Linked DNA regions of Syntrophotalea carbinolica DSM 2380. The protein of the gene in region 3 binds, or shares a complex with, the protein of the main gene of each other region. Links are inferred from orthologs where the notes say so. Each region holds a gene or a part of one and is shown on either strand. Other genes may lie near its edges.

Region 1 (4,546 bases), 930 kb from region 3 along the record:
CACAACGTCGCGATCGGAAAAATAGTTAAAATGAATACCTTTGACCTCCCGCAACACTTCAGCGGCTTCGAGCAGCCCCGACCTGCGTTCGTTGGGAAGATCGATCTGGGTAATGTCTCCGGTAATCACAGCCCGACTGCCGAATCCGAGACGCGTGAGGAACATTTTCATCTGCTCGGCGGTGGTGTTTTGCGCCTCGTCGAGAATGACGAAAGCATCGTTGAGGGTTCGTCCCCGCATAAACGCCAGCGGCGCCACTTCGATGACCCCCTTGTCGATATACATCTGCCCCCGGTCGTAATCGAGCATGTCGAAAAGGGCATCGTAAAGCGGCCGCAGATAGGGATTGACCTTCTCCGCAATATCTCCGGGCAAAAAACCCAGCTTTTCGCCGGCTTCGACGGCCGGGCGTACGAGCACGATACGCGCCACTTCCTTTTTCAACAGAAACGACACGGCCATGGCCATGGCCAGATAGGTTTTACCGGTACCCGCCGGGCCGATACCGAAAACAACCTCGTTGCGGCGAATGGCATCGATGTAGGCTTTTTGAGCCAGGCTTTTGGGGGAGATGATTTTTTTACGGGCGGAGATGCAAACGGTATCGAGGAAAATATCCTTCAATCGGGCCTTGCCGTCGGCACTGAGGATGCGTATGGCATAATCGACATCGGGAGGGTAAATAGGGTAATCGGCTTGCAACAAGCCATAAAGTTCTTCCACCAGGCGTTGAGCCAGTGCAACCTGATGCTCGTCCCCGGAGATGTGCAGCTCGCCCCCTTTGGAGGCGATACGCACCCCCAGAATTCGTTCGATCTGCTTCAGATTGGTATTGGCTTGACCGAAAAGGAGGTTCGCCAGCCGTTGATCTTCGGCCACAAACCTCCCGCGGAAATTCCGTGTACTCAAAAAGTATCCTTTATCCTTGGTGCGATTGATGGTTGAATCCGTGCGCAAAGATCCATCAGATGATGGAAGCAACAGACACGGACACAACACGACAGACGCTGCAACCACCCTGCTCTATCAGCGCATCGAAATGCACGGAGCACACATAACTTGCGAGGTTATGTCATCTTGGACGAAGGGGGCCAACGTTTTCAATGGTTCGGGTTGTGCTTTTATTTCCCATCCTTTACCACTTATCGTCCGCCAAAATCAATCCTTTTCAAGCGATACGGCAATCTGGCGAGCCTAAAAAAGGGCTTCCAATTCGGAGCTAATGTGCTATAAATGTGTCGGTCACCAGACCGCCATGAATTACTGTTAATCTCATTTCCATTCATCCTTAATCCTATATTCAGAGGGGCTTGTCATGAGCGAAATTGTTGATATTTATGCCCGCGAAATCCTCGATTCGCGGGGAAATCCCACCGTGGAAGTTGAAGTTTTCCTGGAAAGCGGCGCCATGGGCCGCGCTGCCGTGCCTAGCGGTGCCTCCACCGGCGAACGTGAAGCACTGGAAATGCGTGACGGCGATGCTGCCCGTTACCTGGGCAAAGGTGTGCTCAAAGCCGTGGATAACGTCAACAACGTCATTGCCGCCGAGCTGCTCGGCTGGGAATCGACGGAACAAACCGCCCTTGATCAAAAACTGATCGAACTCGATGGCACCGAATTCAAATCGACCCTGGGCGCCAATGCCATGCTCGGCGTATCCCTGGCCTGCGCCAAGGCATCCGCCGAAGAACTCGGACTGAGCCTGTATCAGTACCTGGGCGGCCCGAATGGCCGGGAACTGCCTCTGCCCATGCTTAATATCCTCAACGGTGGCGCGCATGCGGACAATAACGTCGATATCCAGGAATTCATGGTCATGCCCGCCGGCGCCGATTCCTTCAAGGAAGCGTTGCGCATGGGAGCCGAGATTTTCCATGCCCTGAAATCGGTACTTAAAAAACGCGGCTACAATACCGCGGTCGGCGATGAAGGCGGATTCGCACCCGATCTGAAGAGCAACGAGGAAGCCCTCGAAGTCATCATGGAAGCGATCAAGGCTGCCGGATACAAACCGGGCGAGGACGTACTGCTGGCCCTCGACGTCGCTGCTTCCGAACTCTACGCCGACGGCAAATACAATCTGGCCAACGAAGCCCAGCCCCTCAAAACGGCTGCCGAGCTCACCGATTTCTACGCCGACCTGGTCGATCGGTACCCCATCATCTCCATCGAAGACGGCATGGCCGAAAACGACTGGGACGGCTGGAAGATTTTGACCGACAAACTCGGCAAACGCATCCAGATCGTCGGCGACGACCTGTTCGTCACCAATACCAAGATCTTCAAGGAGGGCATCGATAAGGGTATCGCCAACTCCATCCTTATCAAACTGAACCAGATCGGCACTCTGACCGAAACGCTGGAAGCCATCGAAATGGCCAAACGCGCCGGGTACACCGCTGTTGTTTCCCACCGCAGCGGCGAAACCGAAGACACCACCATCGCCGACCTGGTCGTGGCCACCAATGCCGGCCAGATTAAAACCGGCTCTGCCTGCCGCACCGACCGCGTATGCAAATACAACCAGTTGCTGCGCATCGAAGATCAGCTTGGCGAGGCCGCCTGCTTCAACGGCAAGGATGTTTTCTACAACCTGCGTTAAATCCGTCGTATTGCCAATGATCAACGTCAAAAGGCCTGTGAATATTCACAGGCCTTTTGACGTTTCCGGGGGCAGATAACGATATGTTTTACCGTTGACCAAACTACCAGGCCCCTGCGACTACGGCGATCTGTACCGTCATGACCGGGGGCGCCATTGAATTTGCCGTGGCCATCGCCCCTTGAAGTGGCGCTTCAACCTTTTGCGGCAGGGACATTGCAGAACAAAAGTCGCCTCTCTGGGTCAGTCCGCAAAACCTGCCTTCAGCCTTCTACCGCCCCGCCGGCCAGTTCCCCCTGCAATACATGATCGCCATCCGGATGCGCGGCAGGATCGTCCTGCACTTCGATGCCGGTTTCACGCAACACCTCATCCACCCGAGTGCGATCAAGCACTTCCTCCTCCAGCAGAGCGTCCGCCAGCTTTTTCAATACCGGCAAATGGTTGGCAATAATCTCGTCGGCCGCCTGTTCCCCAGCCTTCACGACTTTTTCGATCTCCTGGTCGATGATCCATGCCATATGCTGGCTGAAGGCGTTATCGCTGGCCAGTTTACGCCCAAGAAAAGGATGCTCCTCGCCGCGATTGATACTCATGGGACCCACACGTTCGCTCATCCCCCATTGGCAGACCATCTTTTCGGCCAGGTCGGTCGCCTGTTTGAGATCGTTTTGCGCACCGGTGGAATATTCCTCGAAAATGGCCTTTTCGGCGGCGCGTCCGCCGAGACTCACAGCAATGCGGGTCATCAGATAGGAACGTGAGTAATGATAGCGATCATCCACAGGCAGTTGCTGCGTAACCCCAAGCGCCTGGCCCCGCGGGATAATGGATACTTTGTGAATAGGATCGGCACCGGGACTCAGACGAGCCAGCAAAGTATGACCGGCCTCGTGATAAGCGGTGATGCGCTTTTCCTGTTGCGACATCACGAGCTTACGCTCGGTACCCATCAGGACGCGGTCCTTGGCCTGCTCGAAATGCTGCATGGTTACCTTCTGAGCGTTTTCACGCGCTGCAATCAAAGCCGCCTCGTTGACCAGATTTTCCAGGTCGGCACCACACATGCCGGGGGTGCTGCGCGCAATGATCTGAAGATCGACATCCTCGTCAATCGGTACCTGCCGGGTATGAACCTTGAGGATTTCCTCCCTTGCACGCCAATCGGGTCGTTCCACGGTCACCTGCCGGTCAAAACGCCCCGGCCGCAACAAAGCAGGATCGAGCACATCCGGCCGGTTGGTAGCGGACATGACAATCACTTCATCGTGGGCCTCGAAACCGTCCATCTCCGACAACAATTGGTTGAGGGTCTGTTCGCGTTCGTCATTGCCGCCACCGAGTCCGGTCCCCCGGGAACGACCAACAGCATCCAGTTCATCGATAAAAATAATGCTCGGAGCGTTCTTTTTAGCGTTGTTGAACAGGTCACGCACCCTGCTGGCACCCACCCCGACAAACATTTCAATGAACTGGGAAGCGGAAATGGTAAAAAAAGGCACCTCCGCTTCTCCAGCCACAGCCCGCGCCATAAGAGTTTTACCGGTTCCGGGCGGCCCCACCAACAGCACTCCGCGTGGCGCTTTGGCTCCCAGGCGCATGAATTTTTTGGGATTACGCAGAAATTCGATAATCTCCATCAGTTCCTGCTTGGCTTCGTCCAATCCGGCCACATCGGCGAAGGTGACCCGGGAGCGTTCTTTGGTATACATTTTGGCGCCCGACTTGGAAAACCCGCCCATCATACCGCCACCGGGCCCCTGCCGCGTACGCATGCCTTTGATGACAAACCACCAGACCCCCACGATCAGGAGCCAGGGCAGCATGTAAATCATCGCCGTGGCCCAGGGTGATGGTTTGCTCTCGGGGCGAACCTTGACATCGACCTTGCGCTGCTCCAGATCATCCAGCAGTCGCGTATCGGTGACGGGTGGCATGGTCGTA
Region 2 (4,521 bases), 540 kb from region 3 along the record:
GGGCGATACCTGTGGGGACGATAGTCCTGCAACCGGGTTTAACCACGACTTCGCCATCCGGGCACGCATAGAGATCCATACCGGCGGCATGCGGACTCATGTAGGCTGGCAACATTGCCTTTGAATGCAATCTTTTAACTTTAATTGTAATGGTTTTCATGGAAATGCAAGAAACGCTTTGGATTAGAAGTGTTTATGGTACTCAGCCAAGAGTCAGATCGACCGAAGGAAAACCTTCTCCCGTAATGGGGCCGACCATTTGAAGGTTCAGATGTTCATCCCGCAGATATTTTCCCGTTAACTGCAGAATGTCCTCACCCGTAACCTGCTGCACATGTTCGACAATCTCGTCGGGAGTCTGAACGTGCCCCAGATAGATTTCATTCTTGGCGAGCCGTGTCATACGATTTTCGGTACTCTCCAGCGAAAGCATGAACTGACCTTTGATCAGTTCCTTCGCCGCCTGTAATTCCTCGGGATTCACCTCATGGTGCTGAAAACGCGACAACTCCCTGAGCACGATATTGATGGCATGTTGGACTTCGGAAGCAGAGGTTCCGGCATAGACCACCAAGGCACCCGAATCCGAATGGGATGTCAGATAACTGTAAACGGAATATGCCATGCCGCGTTCTTCGCGCAGGGTCTGAAACAGTCGGGAGCTCATGCTGCCCCCGAGCATGGTATTCAGTATATTACCGGTGAAACGCTGACCGTGACGTTGATCGGGCGCTCTGGTCCCCAGACAGAAATGAACTTGTTCAATGTCTTTATGCGCTACCTGAATCGTTGAATGCGTGAGAGGTGGGGAACCTGCGGCGCTTTTGCAACCGACAGGGAGGTCGCCGGCAAGACGGGAGATCTGTTCAACCAGATCTTCATGCTGAACATCGCCGGCCACGCAAATGATCAGATTGCTGCCACAATAAAATTTTTCGAGATACGCGAGGAGGTCTCTGCGTTCAAGTGATTGTACCGATTGGACCGATCCGGCGATAGGCCGGCCCAGGGGATGCTCCTGCCAGAAAGAGTGCGTAAACATTTCATGAATGCACTCCTCGGGCGAATCTTCGAGCATGTGGATTTCCTGGAGAATAACCCGCCGCTCTTTCTCCAGTTCGTCGAAATCGAATACCGAATTAAGAATGATATCCGCAAGCAGATCCACCGCCATGGACAGGTGGCGCCCTGCGACCTTTGCGTAGTAACAGCTATATTCGCAACTGGTAAAAGCATTGAGGGCCCCGCCCACCGCATCTATTTCTTTGGCGATGGACGGGGCGCTACGGGTAACTGTCCCTTTGAACAGCATGTGTTCCAGAAAATGAGACACGCCGCTTTGTTCAGACGATTCGTGGCGCGACCCGCATTCGACCCAAAAACCTACCGTAGCCGAATAAGCTCCGGGTACGCGTTCGGTAATAATACGGATGCCATTATCCAGGACAGATTTTTGAACCATAATACCTTGGCTTACCCTTCTTCCGGCAGGGATTGCCCCAAGGCTTCCTTACGAGACAACTTGATCTTGCCTTGCCGGTCGATATCCAGGCATTTAACAAGAACCTGATCACCTTCCTGCAAAATATCGGTGACCTTTTTGACACGTTCCTTGGCCAGTTCGGAAATATGCACCAGGCCTTCCGTGCCGGGGAAAATCTCCACAAACGCACCGAATTCCATGATCTTTTTGACGGTCGCCATATAAAGCTTGCCGACAACGGCCTCCTGAGTGAGATTCCGGATCATTTTGATGGCGGCCTTGCAGGCATCCCCATCCGCCGAAGCGATGTTGATACGGCCATCATCTTCGATATCGATGGCGCACCCCGTTGCTTCGATAATTCCGCGAACGTTTTTCCCGCCCGGTCCGATAACGGTACGCACCTGGTCCGGTTTAACCTGTATGGTCGTGATGCGCGGCGCGTAGGGCGACAGATCGCTCCGCGGAGCGGTGATGGCTTCCGCCATTTTATCCAGAATGTGAAGACGACCTTCCCTGGCCTGCTCCAGTGCCTGCTGCATGATTTCCTTGCTGACACCTTTAATTTTGATATCCATCTGCAGAGCGGTGATCCCTTCACGGGTACCGGTGACCTTGAAGTCCATATCGCCAAGGTGGTCTTCGTCGCCAAGGATATCCGAAAGAACGACGATATCATCGCCCTCTTTGATCAGCCCCATAGCGATACCGGCAACGGCTTCGCTGACAGGTACACCGGCATCCATCAGCGCCAGAGAGGCACCGCAGACACTGGCCATGGAAGAAGAGCCGTTGGACTCCAGGATATCGGAGACAACGCGTAGCGTATAGGGGAAGTCATCGTGGTTGGGCAACACCTGCGCAATAGAGCGCTCGGCAAGCATACCATGGCCGATTTCACGACGTCCGGGAAACAGGCGCATGCTGGTTTCGCCTACGCAGAACGGCGGAAAGTTATAGTGCAGCATGAATTTTTTAAATTCCATAGACTGCACATTGTCCATGCGCTGCTCGTCTTTGGAGGTACCAAGGGCTGCAGCCACCAACGCCTGCGTTTCTCCCCGGGTAAACAAGGCACTGCCATGGGCGCGGGGCAACAGACCGATTTCGCATGTAATCGGACGAATGGTATTCTTGTCGCGGCCATCGATACGGACCTTGTCGCGAGCGACCATCTGACGCACAAGGCGTTTTTGCAAATTGCCGAAAGCCTCGCTTATATCGTCTTCCTGATCTTCAAAATCGGCGGCCAGGGTTTCCAGTATTTCCGTTTTGATTTCTGCCACAGCAGCATAACGGTCCTGCTTGGTACGGATTTTAACAGCTTCGGACAGACGGGTTTCTGCCAGTTCCGCAACCTTTTCCACAACCGCAGGATCGATTTCCGGCACGGAAAATTCGCGTTTTTCCTTACCGGCGATTTTGACCAGTTCAAGCTGAACATCGATCAGAGGCTGAATCGCCTCATGAGCGAAGAACAGCGCATCGAGCATTTCCTGCTCGCTGATAAACCGTGTTTCGCCCTCGACCATAATGATGGCATCGCGGGAACCGGAAACGATAATATCCATATCGCTTTCGGCTCGCTGCTCAATGGTCGGATTGGCGATCAAATTACCTTCGACACGACCGACACGAACGGCAGCAACAGGCCCGTCGAAGGGAATGTCGGATACGGCGATGGCAGCGGAAGCGCCGACCATAGCCAAGGTGTCGGGATCGTTCTGTTCGTCAACCGAGATCACAGTCGGCATGATCTGGGTTTCAAACATATATCCTTTAGGAAAAAGAGGTCGCAAGGGTCTGTCGATCAGACGACACACCAGGGTTTCGCGCTCAGTGGCGCCACGTTCCCGGCGGAAGAAAGAGCCGGGAATTTTGCCACCGGCATAAAATTTTTCCTGATAATTGACGGTAAGAGGGAAAAAGCTCTGTCCTTCGCGCATCTGCTTGGCACTGACGGCAGTACACAGAACTTTGGTGCCGCCGAAGCTGACAACCACGGCACCATCGGCCTGACGGGCCATTTTGCCGGTTTCAAGGGTAAGTGTCTGCCCATTGAACTGACATTCTACTTTTTGATAAGCCAAATTATGCTCCTTTGCTTGAGAGGTTAAACCTTAATCTTCAGTACCTCACAAAAACATTCTCTTTAAACGGCTAAAGGAGACTGGCCTGAAACAACAGCCGCTCATCCACGCGGATCGGCTGTTCTCTCCGGACAACCTCCAATAGCATACAAAAAACTCAGGCAGCAGGCCTCCCAACATCGACGGGAAGCGTGCTGCCCTATACTACCTGCGGATACCGAGACTTTTTATGATTGCACGGTAACGTTCGACATCGTTGCTTTTGAGATAATCCAAAAGACGTCTACGCTGCCCGACAATCTTCAGCAAACCTCGACGCGAGTGATGGTCTTTTTTATGAGTCCGAAAATGCTCGGTCAGATAAGTAATGCGTTCTGACAGCAGAGCAATCTGTACCTCAGGAGAACCTGTATCACCCTCATGACGTTTATACTGATCGATGAGTTCCTGCTTTTTTTCAGTGGCCAGCACCTTGCCACCTCCTTTCGTGTTGAAATTCAACCTAAATGGTTATTATAACGTTATAAAGCGTAATTTAAATAGCATAGTTACGTGGTGGTGTAAAGCGCAATTAAGAGCTACCGCCATCATTAAAAACCCGCAACAACTCAAAATCGCCACGGCTTTCCCGCGCCCTCGAAGGCACGTATGTCGCCATGGCGAGCGCTCCCCCGGGACCCACAAGTAAAACCTGGGTTCCCTCTTCGAAATCGATTGTATCCGCTATCATATCCGCCGTGGGAGGAATGCCGTAACCAAGACGTTTTATACCCTCCGGGCAAACATTCAGGGACGGATATTCCCGAAGCGCTTCGGCAATCGACAAAAGCAGTTCCGGACGATCCTCAGGAGCCATCAATTCAATGGCTTCCAGGGTGACGGCTTCCTTGACGTCAAAAGGAGCGCTTCGCAGACGTCGCAGAGCTGTCAAGTGTGCGCCGCAACCGA
Region 3 (4,895 bases):
CGCTTGAGGCTGCCTTGCCGATGGGCAAATGGCAGTTTATGGTGACTTCTCAACTGCATTCCCAGATCGGCAGCCTTTATTATCTCAAGCGGGATTTCGGCAAGGCTTTCGATTCCCTGAAAAAAGGCTTCAGCCGACACTGGCCTTCCATGGGGATGCTGGCCATATGCTATATGAAACGCAATAAAACCGACAAAATGATCCAAACTTTTGACAAGGCGGTGGGGTTGACCCGCAAAGAGCCCCTTTTGTGGAACCTTTATGCCTATTGTCTCGAAAAGGTCGGCAACCATGGCCAGGCTATCGAGGTCATGAAAAAGGGCCTGAAGAAAGTCGGCGAGGATGAGATTCTGCAGCAAAATCTCGAGGCATTGATGAATGGCCGAAAAATGAAGATGCAGGGTTATGGTGATATGTGGTTTCAATTTCACCTGGAAAAAACCGGCGCTATTGTGAAAAAACAGACCAAAGCCATGCAGGGGCGTCGTAAAATCGTGAGGCGTTAATTGTGGCACGCAAGAAACAAAACAAAAAGACTTCCAAAGAGTTCAATGTCAACCCCTTTAAAACTTTGAAGGGGTTGGTCGTTTCAGGCCAGTCGTCCTCCGGCAAAACGGCCAAAGAGGTTCCCGTGACAGTACCTGAAGACCAAATCGATGATGAAGAGCTGTTCGAACGGGAAATGAAGATGTTGAGGGTCGAGAAACGTGATGCGGGTACGGCCCAGCGACCTTTACCCCGGGAGACAGATCCTGAAGAGACGGCACCGGAAAAAGACGCTGCTCCCACTACGGATCAGGAACTGTTTCTGGCAGCTCTTGGTAATATGGACAGCGTTTTTCGGGACGAGCTTCCGGTGCAGGAGGAACCGCTCGCCGCGCCGCGCCGCATGCGTCAACTGCGTCAGGGTAAACTTGTTCCCGAGGCCCAACTTGATCTGCATGGTGCCACACGTGAAGACGCTCGACAAAAGGTACGTTATTTTCTCGAGGATGGCGTCTATCAAGGCTATAAAACCGTTCTTATCATAACGGGACGGGGCAAAGGCTCGCAACAGGGGCCCGTGTTGCGCGACGATATGGAAAAGTATCTTTCTCGCGAAGCCAGGGCCTGGGTTGCTGAATGGGGGCGGGCCCCGGCACGGTATGGCGGGGAAGGGGCCCTGGTGGTGTTCTTAAGGTCTTCCCGTAAAAATTGATTAGTTACATGCAAAAAGGCCGCAGCGGTTGCTGCGGCCTTTTTGCATGGGAAACGGTGTCTGTCTTTAATCCTCGGACGTTTCAGCCTTTTTGGATTCTTCAACCGCTTTCGCTGCCGGCTTACGGGGCCGGCGGGTCGGTTTTTTCTTTTCAGCTTCCTCCGCATTGCTGGCAGATACGGAGCTGGCGTCGTCGCCGGATTTTACGGTTTTGGCTGTTGTTTTTCTGGCCCTTGTCCGACGTTTCGGTGCGGCAGTTTCAGTTGCTTTGGCGGTTTCATCCTTTTCAGCGGGCGAAACATCATCGCTGGCCTGTGTCGCTGTTTTTGCCGTCGGTTTGGTGGTACGCCGTGCTCGGGCACGCTTTGCAGGCGGCTTGGTTTCCGCGGGTTTTTCATCCTTTTCAGAAGGTGTGTCCGTCTCGGTACCCGTCGCCGAAGTGTTGCTTTCCGCAGTTTCGGTTTTTGTTTTGGTTTTGGTCCGACTTCTGCTCGGAGCGCGCCGGGTTGTTTTCGGCTTGGCTTCCGGCATAGCCTCTGACTGGGCTTCCGACTCGACCTTCGGTTTGGCTTTCGGCTTGGCTTCCGGCTTGGCTTCCGGCTTGGCTTCCGGCTTGGCTTCCGGCTTGGCTTCCGGCTTGGCTTCCGGCTTGGCTTCCGGCTTGGCTTCCGGCTTGGCTTCCGGTTTGGCTTCCGGCTTGGCTTCCGGCTTGGCTTCCGGCTTGGCTTCCGGCTTGGCTTCCGGCTTGGCTTCCGGCTTGGCTTCCGGCTTGGCTTCCGGTTTGGCTTCCGGTTTGGCTTCCGGTTTGGCTTCCGGCTTGGCTTCCGGTTTGGCTTCCGGTTTGGCTTCCGGTTTGGCTTCCGGTTTGGCTTCCGGTTTGGCTTCCGGTTTGGCTTCCGGTTTGGCCTCAGGTTTGGCCTCAGGTTTGGCCTCAGGTTTGGCCTCGGTTTTTTTTGTAGCGGGTTTGCGGCGGCCGGAGCGGCTGCGCGGTCGGGACGGTTTCTGCGGTTGCTCCTCCGCGGCCGATGCCGGCTCGGCTGTTTTTTCAGCGGGCTCTGTCGCTTCGGTTGATACCGGTTCAGCGGTTTTTTCGCTGACTTCCCGAGCGACTTCCGTATCTGTTGCCATCGGTTGCGATTCTGCAGCGTCCTGGGTTGCAGCCGGTTGTTGCTCCTCTGATTCTGTTGTCAGGGTAGAGGGCTCCGATACGGGAGTTGCGGCAGACGATTTGCGTCGTCTGCGGGGGCGGCGTCTGCGTTTCGCAGGTTTTTCCTCGGTGTCCGTAGTGGAATCCTGCTGCGCATTGTTGGTTTCGGACATGACCTGGCTGGCTTCAATATAGGCGGTGGCCTGGGTCTCTTCCTTCTCCCGTTTATGGAAGTCGATTTCGCCTTGGCCGTTCATGTAATCCGGGCAGCCTTTGATGTGAATGCTGACGTCGTTTTTCTGCTCGATAGCCATCAATTCGACGCGTTTGTTATTGAGCAGATAGCTGGCGACATCCAGGGGCACCGTGGCTTCCACCCGTCCGATACGGCCTTTTGCGAGGCCGGTGTGAATGCGGCGCAAAAATCCCAGGGACTGGGCTTCTATCGTCTTGATTTTGCCGCTGCCATTGCAATGCGGGCAGACCTCGAAGGAGGCGGCGGCAAGGGCGGACTTGATGCGTTGGCGACTCATTTCCAGCAGGCCGAATTGGCTGATGCGCCCGATAGTGACTCTGGCCTTATCGGTTTTCATGGCCTCTTTGAGGGTTTTTTCAATATCGCGTATATGCTTTCGGTCACGCATATCGATGAAGTCGATAACAACCAGCCCGCCTAGGTCGCGTAGTCGCAATTGCCGGGCGGTTTCGACCGCGGCCTCAAGGTTGGTCTTGTAGGCCGTGGCTTCCACGCCTTGCTCGCTGGCCATTTTGCCGGAGTTGACATCGATGGCCACCAACGCTTCGGTGGAGTCGATGACTATGGACCCGCCGGAAGGGAGCATGACTTTGTTTTTACCGATGGATTCGATCTGATCTTCGATCTGGTAGCGGGCGAAAATCGGCCGCCGCTCCTGGTGCAGTTTTACCAGTTCGGCATATTCGGGCATCACTTCCTGGAAGAAGTCCCGTGCTTCGGTGGAGACCTTGGCGTCGTCTACCAGCACTTCATCCATATCGTCGCTGAAATAGTCGCGAATGGAGCGAATGACCAGATTGGATTCCTTATAGATCAGGGACGGTGCCTTGGTGCTGTCGGAAAGGGATTGGATTTTATTGAAAAGGCGCAGCAGATAGTCGACATCGCGTTTGAGGTCGGTTCTTTTCTGCGTGCTGCCGGCGGTTCGGACAATGTAGCCCATTTCCTCGGGGATCTCGAGGCTGTCCATGAGTTCCCTGAGCTTTTTGCGGTCGGATTCTTTTTCGATTTTGCGCGATATGCCTTTGGTGTCCGAATCGGGCATCAGGACCATGTAACGGCCGGGTAGCGAAAGGTAGGTCGTCAGGGCGGCTCCCTTGGTGCCGCGTTCCTCTTTAACGATCTGTACCAGGATTTCCTGGCCGCGCCGCAGGATATCGTTGATGCGTGGGCGTTTGCCGGCCTCCACCCGTCCTTCGGCTTCCTTGAAAAAAGCCGGGTGTATTTCGCCGATCTGAAGAAACCCGAGACGTTCGCTTCCATAATCGACAAAGGCCGCTTGCAATCCCGTTTCGACGCGGGCTACAACGGCCTTGTAAATATTGCCTTTGGTTTGCTCCTTGCCGGAAATTTCGATATCGAGTTCTGACAGAATTCCGTCTTCGACAATAGCAACCCGATGCTCCTCCGGATGGGTGGCATTGATGAGCATTTTTTTTGTCATAAAAATCCTTCCGGCTGTCGCGGACGACAACCATTAAAATGGATGATGACCGGCAGATTGCCGGCTGGTCGACTTATCCGCACCGGACGGTCGCTTCGACTGCCCGAAATGGCAGCGCAGCCCGCTGGGTGAACTCGGCCCGGAAAGGTCGTTGATTCTCGTATATAGCCAGGGCGATCTGCCCGACAGCATTACTTGAAAACGGTCGGAAAACCTCGAAGGTCGAAACGGGTGTATGGATAAAAAGACCGGCGAACCCAATCACGGAAACTTCCGGAAGGTTGTTCGTCTGTTTCGAGGTTTTCCCTGAGCGTCTATTGTGCTATAAAAAGGGCCATGCTGCAACTGCGAAATATTATAAAGGATTTTGGGGACAGGCGTCTATTTGCCGGTATCAACTGGCATATCCGGCCTGCTGATCGTATTGGCCTTTGCGGAGAGAACGGTACGGGGAAGACCACCCTGTTGCGAATTCTTGCCGGAGAGGTGCATCTTGATGGCGGCGAGCTGCAAACCGCCCGCCAGACAACCATCGGCTACTTGCCTCAGGACGGCTTGGTGCATGACGGGCGAAGCCTCTTTGAGGAGGTGCGGTCGGCTCTTGCGGACCTTCTCGCCATGGAAGCCGAGTTGCGATCCCTGGAGGCTCAGATTGGCGAGGACAGCCCGTCGACTCTGTTGGAACGCTATGCAGAGGTGCAGGACGTTTTTCGGCATCGTGGCGGATATACCATGGAGGCGGAGATCGGCAGGGTGCTGGGTGGGCTCGGGTTTGCCGAGAACGATTGGCAAAAACCCTGCGAGGAGTTTTCCGGCGGTTGGCAGATGCGTATCGCTTTGGCCAAACTGC

The links.
Region 1: the proteins of PCAR_RS11225 (region 3) and eno are in contact, whole or in part, in a solved structure (PDB 2FYM), measured with the Escherichia coli proteins. The link is inferred for Syntrophotalea carbinolica DSM 2380 from one-to-one orthologs.
Region 2: the proteins of PCAR_RS11225 (region 3) and pnp are in contact, whole or in part, in a cryo-EM structure (PDB 9QH0), measured with the Escherichia coli proteins. The link is inferred for Syntrophotalea carbinolica DSM 2380 from one-to-one orthologs.

Annotation. Positions count from the first base shown.
Region 1 is NC_007498.2:1,441,489-1,446,034, reverse strand. The notes cover bases 496-3,458. They hold eno (phosphopyruvate hydratase), read left to right. Parts: upstream 496-1,315; coding sequence 1,316-2,602; downstream 2,603-3,458. Other genes in these bases: ftsH (ATP-dependent zinc metalloprotease FtsH), read right to left, coding at 2,866-3,458; PCAR_RS06990 (PhoH family protein), read right to left, coding at 496-879. Also shown: more of PCAR_RS06990, read right to left, coding at 1-495; more of ftsH, read right to left, coding at 3,459-4,546. UniProt on the Escherichia coli protein: Catalyzes the reversible conversion of 2-phosphoglycerate (2-PG) into phosphoenolpyruvate (PEP). It is essential for the degradation of carbohydrates via glycolysis.
Region 2 is NC_007498.2:1,824,809-1,829,329, reverse strand. Bases 1,024-3,961 are described here. They hold pnp (polyribonucleotide nucleotidyltransferase), read right to left. Parts: upstream 3,574-3,961; coding sequence 1,474-3,573; downstream 1,024-1,473. Other genes in these bases: rpsO (30S ribosomal protein S15), read right to left, coding at 3,778-3,961; PCAR_RS08725 (M16 family metallopeptidase), read right to left, coding at 1,024-1,462. Also shown: dut (dUTP diphosphatase), read right to left, coding at 1-160; more of PCAR_RS08725, read right to left, coding at 203-1,023; more of rpsO, read right to left, coding at 3,962-4,044; tRNA pseudouridine(55) synthase TruB, read right to left, coding at 4,145-4,521. UniProt on the Escherichia coli protein: Involved in mRNA degradation. Catalyzes the phosphorolysis of single-stranded polyribonucleotides processively in the 3'- to 5'-direction. Also involved, along with RNase II, in tRNA processing.
Region 3 is NC_007498.2:2,369,504-2,374,398, reverse strand. What follows is about bases 1,065-4,376. They hold PCAR_RS11225 (Rne/Rng family ribonuclease), read right to left. Parts: upstream 4,046-4,376; coding sequence 1,265-4,045; downstream 1,065-1,264. Other genes in these bases: PCAR_RS17900 (Smr/MutS family protein), read left to right, coding at 1,065-1,198. In the rest of the region: PCAR_RS11235 (tetratricopeptide repeat protein), read left to right, coding at 1-506; more of PCAR_RS17900, read left to right, coding at 509-1,064; PCAR_RS11220 (ABC-F family ATP-binding cassette domain-containing protein), read left to right, coding at 4,382-4,895. UniProt on the Escherichia coli protein: Endoribonuclease that plays a central role in RNA processing and decay. Required for the maturation of 5S and 16S rRNAs and the majority of tRNAs. Also involved in the degradation of most mRNAs.